DNA from 2 places in the Streptomyces vastus genome. Region 1 is predicted to be linked to the other one. Evidence: riboswitches for the same ligand, from Rfam matches in the RefSeq annotation. Region 1 holds a riboswitch; the other holds the start of a gene.
What was found. Region 1 has a riboswitch for cyclic di-AMP ahead of ABD357_RS19350 (LysM peptidoglycan-binding domain-containing protein). Riboswitches for the same ligand answer to the same signal wherever they lie in the genome.
Positions count from the first base shown of each region.

Region 2: linked by a shared signal. The riboswitch ahead of ABD357_RS33925 (transglycosylase family protein) and the one ahead of ABD357_RS19350 (LysM peptidoglycan-binding domain-containing protein) in region 1 are both predicted to bind cyclic di-AMP.

Region 1 is NZ_BAAASJ010000036.1:228,796-232,444, forward strand. It holds gene ABD357_RS19345 (peptidase inhibitor family I36 protein) at 1-497, opposite strand, end outside; gene ABD357_RS19350 (LysM peptidoglycan-binding domain-containing protein) at 1,485-2,222, opposite strand; cyclic di-AMP (ydaO/yuaA leader) riboswitch at 2,227-2,377, opposite strand; gene ABD357_RS19355 (hypothetical protein) at 3,007-3,649, opposite strand, start outside.
Region 2 is NZ_BAAASJ010000104.1:203,072-206,720, forward strand. It holds gene ABD357_RS33915 (cytochrome P450 family protein) at 1-975, shown strand, start outside; gene ABD357_RS33920 (transglycosylase family protein) at 1,190-2,155, shown strand; cyclic di-AMP (ydaO/yuaA leader) riboswitch at 2,361-2,529, shown strand; gene ABD357_RS33925 (transglycosylase family protein) at 2,534-3,229, shown strand; gene eno (phosphopyruvate hydratase) at 3,498-3,649, shown strand, end outside.

The sequences.
Region 1 (3,649 bases):
AACGACGGGGAGTACTGGTTGAGGTGGCGCGTTTTGGCCTCGGAATACGTCGGCCACTGCAGCCGCCGGCCCGAGTAATTGGAGTTCTGCCAGAGGCACACCCAGTTACTCGGGCAATCGCGGTAGGCTCGGTCCGTGAGCGCCCGCTTGGCTCCCGCCCGGCCCTCCGCGGTCGGCGCGTTGGCGCTGAGGTAGGTGTTGGCCTCGCGGTCGTTGTCGAAGCACTGCATCGTGCCGTCCTCCGACACCTCGACGCAGATCTGCGCGCCCTCCCAGTCGGACGCGGGGTCGATTCTCTCGCCCTTGTAGTACATATCCACCGTGTCGGCGGCGTCGGCCTGCGCGTGGACCTGAGCCTCCTCCTCGGGCGTGAGGACGTCGGTCACGACTCCGGGAACCGTGGTGGGGTCGTCCGCGGCGAACGACGGTGCGGCGGCGACGCCGCCGAGTACCAGCGAGGCAACGGCCGCGGTAGCGGCCATGGTGCGTAGACGCATGGATGTCTCCCTGTGCGAACAGTGATGTGGACAGCGCGCGGCCATGACGGAACCGCGCATACCGGCGGTCGATCGCGCCGGATGGCGGATGGAAGGTGACTCCTACCGGTGCTGGGCGTCGCGAACGGCCGGCATCTCGCACTTGGCGGCAACGCAGCGTGAAACGCACATAATTCAGACCCCCGTTTTCCATCCCCCGTTGCCCCCGCGCACCCATGGTCAGGGCGGCGCGTCATGTGGGTCGGTGATCTCCTCCGACCGGGCAGAGCCATCTTGATCCGATCGGGCGTTCGGATCAAGCGATTTCTCGCCAACTGCCAAACCCACTAAGGGACGTCGGATCGTCGGCTTCTGCGCCCGACCTCCCCGCCTCCGGATGAGTCATCGCTTCCCGTGGTGCCGGATCAGCCACGTGTTGGGGCGCACCGTCTGTGCCACGTCCCCTCCGGGCCCGGCGTCACGGCCTGTCACAAGCCCTTCAGGGGCGTGGATTCCAAAATTCCGCACACACGCGCATTCCGGCCGGCTTGCTGTTACGGCGAGGGGGATGGGCGCTTCGAGCCCGGATGATCGGGCCGACCGTGATCGGTGGCAGGTGATCGTCCGTCAGCGCTCGATCTCGGCGTTCGTCAGCACGAGGAAAGCCCGCAGGAGCGCGGTCGCATGAGGGCGGTCGCGTGTCGGGCGTTCATGCGAACCTTGAGGGGATCCGCCAGTTCATCAGGTCGGCGAAGCCGTGCTCGTTGGCCGCACGCTCGCGGCTGACCAGCTTGTTCGCCTGCTTCTGAGCTTCGGTCAACGGGTGGCCCCGGCCGCCTTGCGGCCGGTGACGGTCACGGGTCGTCGAGGTCGTCGTCCAAGCCGACGAAGCCGAGGCCCTCAGAATGCATTTCCCACCGATGGGCCCCAACGGCCCCGCCCAGGTGGATGGACCCATGGACGGGGCACTTGTGGCCATGGCCGTGTCGCAGGCCGAGCCAGGCCCGATCAGTAAGGGCCGTTGACGTTGTCGATCGAGCCGTATCTGTCGGCGGCGTAGTTGCAGGCCGCCGCGATGTTCGCGACCGGGTCGAAGGGGTCCATCGACGTACCGGGCACGTGGTAGGCCTGGAAGGTCGGATCGATGGTCTGCAGGAGGCCCTTGGACGGGGTCCCGGCCGCGGCGTTGGAGTCCCAGTTGTTGATGGCCTGCGGGTTCCCCGACGACTCGCGCATGACGTTGCGGTGGATGCCGTCGTACGAGCCCGGAATCCCATGCTGGGCCATGATGTCCAGCGCCTCCTTGATCCAGCCGTCGAGGTCGTTCGTGTACGTCTTCGCGGCGGCGGGGGTGGCAGCAGCGGGCGCCGCGGACTTGGCAGCCGCCGGGCTCGCGGCCGACTTCTTCGTACCGACCGTCAGCGTGAGGCCCGGCTTGATCAGCGAGGGGTTGTCACCGATGACCGCACGGTTGGCCTTGTAGAGCTTCTGCCAACCGCCGCTCGTGGTGCGCTTCTTCGCAATCCTGATCAGGGTGTCACCCTTGACCACCTTGTGCGTGACGAGCTCGACCTGCGGAACCGCGGCTTGCGCAACCTGTGCGACCTGCGCCGCCGGCTGGGCGGCGTGAGCGCCGGTCACCCCCACGAACGGGAGCGCGAGCGCGGCCCCGCCCGTTCCTACGGGGACGACGACGCGGGCGATGCGGCGGGCTTTCGGACGGCGGTGCTTACCTCGTGCGGGCATGGCGAATTCCTCTCCGGCGCCTGCGAGGTGAGCTGTCGGGTTCGGGCGGGAGATGCCCGGCCGCACGATGAGCGCGACTTCACCCCAAGCCGTTCCGGTGCCCGGATCGGCGACTTACCTGGGTCCCCCGCTCCTGCCGTCAGCGCGTGGATGAATGGGGTTCCGAGGCGGCGGCAGGATTCGGCGTTCCGCCCGGATCGACGAGAACGTATGCGAGAGCACACACCCGAAACAAGCCCCGAAATCCCGGTCCGCCCCTTATGAACTCGTCGAAACGAGGGGGAAATCGCCCGATTATTCCGGAACGCAACCTTCAACTTACGTACCGCAAAGCGGAAGTTGCCGAGGCGCCACCTCAACACCCAATCCACCCGAACGTGACCCAATTCACGCGATCAAGCACCACTAAGCCTGAATAAAGCGGCAATGTAGGCAACTCGGGCATTACATTCTGCGGGGTTGTCCCACGTTGAGCTTGAAGTGGAGGCCGGAGCACCGGCGTCCGGGAAGCAGGCTGCCGCATAAGGTCGAATATCGGACGAAGCTCGCCTCTGGCCGCGTATACGCACGTGGTGCATGTCGACTACCCACCGGCACGTAGATCTACAAACGTTACAGATCGCCCATAATGTGTAACATTCGTAGCTGATACACCAATTTCACCTTGCCCAACCGTGCCGCCGCAGCGGCACGGTCGACGACCCTGAAGGTGGGCTGTCCATGCGACTCCGGACGCCCCCCTGCCCCGTTGCCCGGCACAGTCGACCGAGACCTCGCCCGGACGTCACAAACGCCGGACCTTGCGCAGTTCCCTCGCCACCAGGTCGCCGTCGGAACGTCGCCGCTGCCCGGCATAGAAGAGGGATGAGCCGGTCACGAGGAAGAGCCCCGCCGTGATCTGAAGCGTGAGGGGATCGACGCTGCGGTCCCCGGGCAGAGCCTCCGCCCATGGATCGAGCACACCAAGCGGATCCTTGAACAGGACGATGAGCTGCCCCGGCTTGAACTGGCCGTGGCAGTTCTGCTGTTCGGACAGATCCTTTACGGCCCCGGTCGTGTCCACGACTCGGCACACGGACAGCGTGGTGCTCCTCTTCACACCCCTGCGCTCCCCGGTGTCGGCCACCGCAGCGTGGACCCGCTCGCCGACCTGCTTCATATAGAGCTCGTACATCCCGGGCCCGGCGAACAGCGGCAACGCAATCGCGGAGAAACCCGCGAGCGTCGCGGCGCCTGCCCGATGCCAACTGTTGCCGGCGACAATCGCAGCGGCAGCCGCAGCACCGAGCAGGATGACAACTCCGATCCACAACCCGCCGTATGGAAACCGGGTGAGAAATCCGGCAGCAACGCCCACGACCGGGATGAGAACGGCCCACTTGAGGCTGTTGAGCGTACGGCGCGGCGCCGGGACCGGGGCTTCAGCA
Region 2 (3,649 bases), on a different contig from region 1:
CGCGTGGCCGAATTCGCGCCGCGCGTACAGGAGCTGGCCGACCAGCTCATCGATCAGTTCGCGGACAGGGGCGGCGCCGATCTCATTCACGAGTTCGCCTTCCCGCTCCCCATCTACGCGATCTGCGATCTGCTCGGCGTCCCCCGCGAGGACCAGGACGACTTCCGGGACTGGGCGGGGATGATGATCCGGCACGGGGGAGGACCGCGCGGCGGCGTGGCCCGCTCGGTGAAAAAGATGCGTGGCTATCTCGCCGAGCTCATCCACCGCAAGCGTGAAGCGCTCCCCGACGAAGCCACCCCCGGTGAAGACCTCATCTCCGGACTCATCCGCGCCTCCGACCACGGCGAGCACCTCACCGAGAACGAGGCCGCCGCCATGGCCTTTATCTTGCTGTTCGCCGGATTTGAGACCACAGTGAATTTGGTGGGTAACGGGGTCTATGCGCTGCTCACGCACCCCGAGCAGCGGCATCGGCTGCAGAAGTCCCTGGCAGCCGGAGAAACGGGCCTCCTCGAAACCGGCGTAGAGGAACTCCTCCGGTACGACGGCCCCGTGGAGCTGGCCACCTGGCGGTTTGCGACGGAGGCGGTCACCATCGGCGGGCAGCACATCGCCGTCGGCGATCCCGTACTCGTCGTACTCGCCGCCGCCGACCGTGACCCCGAGCGGTTCGACGACCCCGACACCCTCGACCTCGGCAGACGCGACAACCAGCACCTCGGTTATGGGCACGGCATCCACTACTGCCTCGGCGCACCCCTCGCCCGGCTGGAGGGCCGGACCGCACTCGCGACGCTCCTCTCCCGCCTCCCCGATCTGCAACTCGCGGTGGATTCGGCGGACCTGCGGTGGCGCGGGGGACTCATCATGCGCGGCCTGCGGACCTTGCCCGTCAGCTTCACCCCCTCTTCAGCCGGTCTCAGTGCCGGCGGAGCCCGACTGAGAACTGACGAACCCCCAGCTCAAAGCTGACGAACCCTCAAGTCCGTGATCTTCACGTGATCTGCGCTACATCTACTGGTGACAAGTGATCGGGTCCCACTAGGTTCACGCGAAAGTAGATCTCAGCAGTCCCACTGATCACACCCATGTCACACACTGTCGCGCGAAAGGCAATCGCATGCTCTCCGGGAACGGTCGACACCGTCGCCCCCGTCAGGCGCCGGCTCTCTTTGTGGCGGCAGGGGTGACCGGATCGGCCATCGCGATCCCCCTCCTCGCGGCGAGCGGCGCGAGTGCCGCCAGTGGTGCGACCTGGGACGCGGTCGCGGAGTGCGAGAGCGGCGGCTCATGGAGCGCCAACTCCGGCAACGGGGAGTACGGCGGCCTCCAGGTGACCCAGGAGGAGTGGGAGCAGTACGGCGGTCTCGACTACGCGATGAGGGCCGACCTGGCCAGTCGCTCCCAGCAGATTGCCGTCGCCGAGAAGATCCTCGCCGACAAGGGGACGAGCCCCTGGGCGACCTGTGGACTGGTCGCGGGCCTGACGCAGAACTCCGGCTCGGCCGACGTTGACACGGGCCTGGCGCAGGACTCGCCCACGCCTACCCCCACTTCGCCCACCGAGGCGGACTCCGGATCGGGCTCCGATTCGGGGCAGACGTCAAGTGACGACCCCGTAAAGGGTGATTCATCCGGTAGTTCCGACTCGTCCGATACATCCGCTGATTCGGGATCATCCGGTACGTCCGGGTCGTCCACCGGTACCTCGCAGGATTCCGGCGGCGACTCCACCGCCGAATCACCGAGCCCCGACAGCTCGCCCAGCCCGCCCACGGGCGCGACGAATGAGGGCGACTCGGGTAATTCCGGCCAGAACGCCGACTCTTCGAGCGGCGAGAGTGAGAGTACGAACACAGATGAGGGCACCGGCCGCCATCGCGGTGGCGGCGCCGAAGAGGATGCCGATGCCTCCCGTACGGACGACTCCGGCGGTCGGCATGCCTCGCGTGCGGGCGGCGGCTCACGCGATGCGGCGGGCGTCGCGGACGGCTCGTACACCGTCCGTTCCGGAGACAGCCTCTCGGCAATCGCCGACTCCCTTGGCCTCCAAGGCGGATGGCCCGAGTTGTACTCCGCGAACAAGCGCACTGTCGGCGCCGACCCGGACCTCATCCTCCCCGGTCAGCGCCTTGAACTCGGCACGGACTGAGAGGTGTGCAAGGTGCCGAACCGGGCCAAAAGTGGCGGCAGTTCGGGCTGGATGTCCGGTTTGGTGAAAGTGAGACATGGATCTCAAAGGCCCTGATCGTCTTTGAAATTCGGCGGATCGCATGTTTACGGTCGTGACCGCTCGCCACAGCGGGCCCCGACGGATGTCACGCCGAATCCTGCCAACGTCCGTACGGGAACAGTCGTCGCGTAAAGCGCCGTAGGCAGGAGCGGGGGACCCAAGGTAAGTGCCGGGCCCGGTCGTCGAGACCAGGTGCGGCTTGGGGTGAAGTCGTGCGGAGCGATCCGCACGGCCGGGCAACTCACCAGGCCCGAACCCGACAGCTCACCTCGTAGGCGTCGGTGAGGGGATCTCTTCATGCTGCTTTCCGGCAAGGGCAAGCACCGTCGCCCGTCCAAGACCACCCGCATAGCCGCGCTCGCCGGTGTCACCGGTGCCGCCATCGCCGCCCCGCTGATGGTGTCGGGTACGGCCTCCGCCGCCACCGCCTCCGAGTGGGACGCCGTCGCCCAGTGCGAGTCGGGCGGCAACTGGTCCATCAACACCGGCAACGGCTACTACGGCGGCCTGCAGTTCTCCGCCTCCACCTGGGCCGGCTACGGCGGCACGAAGTACGCCGCCACCGCCGACCAGGCCTCCAAGGCCCAGCAGATCGAGATCGCCGAGAAGGTCCTCGCGGGCCAGGGCAAGGGTGCCTGGCCGGTCTGCGGCAAGGGTCTGTCGAGCGCCGCGTACACCGGCGGCGGCTCCTCGGACTCCGGTGCCGCTCAGGAGAACACCCAGCAGTCCCAGCAGCAGAGCGCCCCGGCCCAGGAGGAGCGCGCCTCCCGCTCCGCGGACCGCCCGGCTGCCAAGAAGACCGTCACCACCCCGACCGGCAAGAAGGTCAAGAAGGGTGACGGCGAGTACAAGGTCGTCAAGGGTGACACCCTCAGCGAGATCGCCACGGAGAACGACGTCAAGGGCGGCTGGCAGAAGCTGTTCAAGCTGAACGACGACATCGTCGACAACGCGGACGTCATCTACCCGGGCCAGCAGCTGCACCTCAGCTGAACTGAGCCCCGGCTCAGCTGAAGCCCGGCCCCCAGAGCGGCTGAGGCTGAGCCCCCAGCAGTCCCGCCCCGGTGCGTGTTCCCCCGTACGCACTGGGGCGGGACTTTTTGTTCCGTTCGGAAACAATTTACTCTCGGTTCGGTCCATGAGAGGGGCGGACGGCTGGCCGATCGCCCGGAGCCGGTTAGGCTCGTCCTCGCGGAGCCGCCGCGGCTTCGCGCTGTGCGGGCCCAGCGGCCCGCGTAACCGCGTCACATCCCAGAAGGAGATGCTCGTGCCGTCCATCGACGTCGTCGTAGCCCGGGAAATCCTGGACTCCCGAGGCAATCCCACGGTCGAGGTCGAGGTCGGCCTCGACGACGGCAGCACGGGTCGTGCCGCCGTTCCGTCCGGCGCCTCCACGGGCGCCTTCGAGGCTGT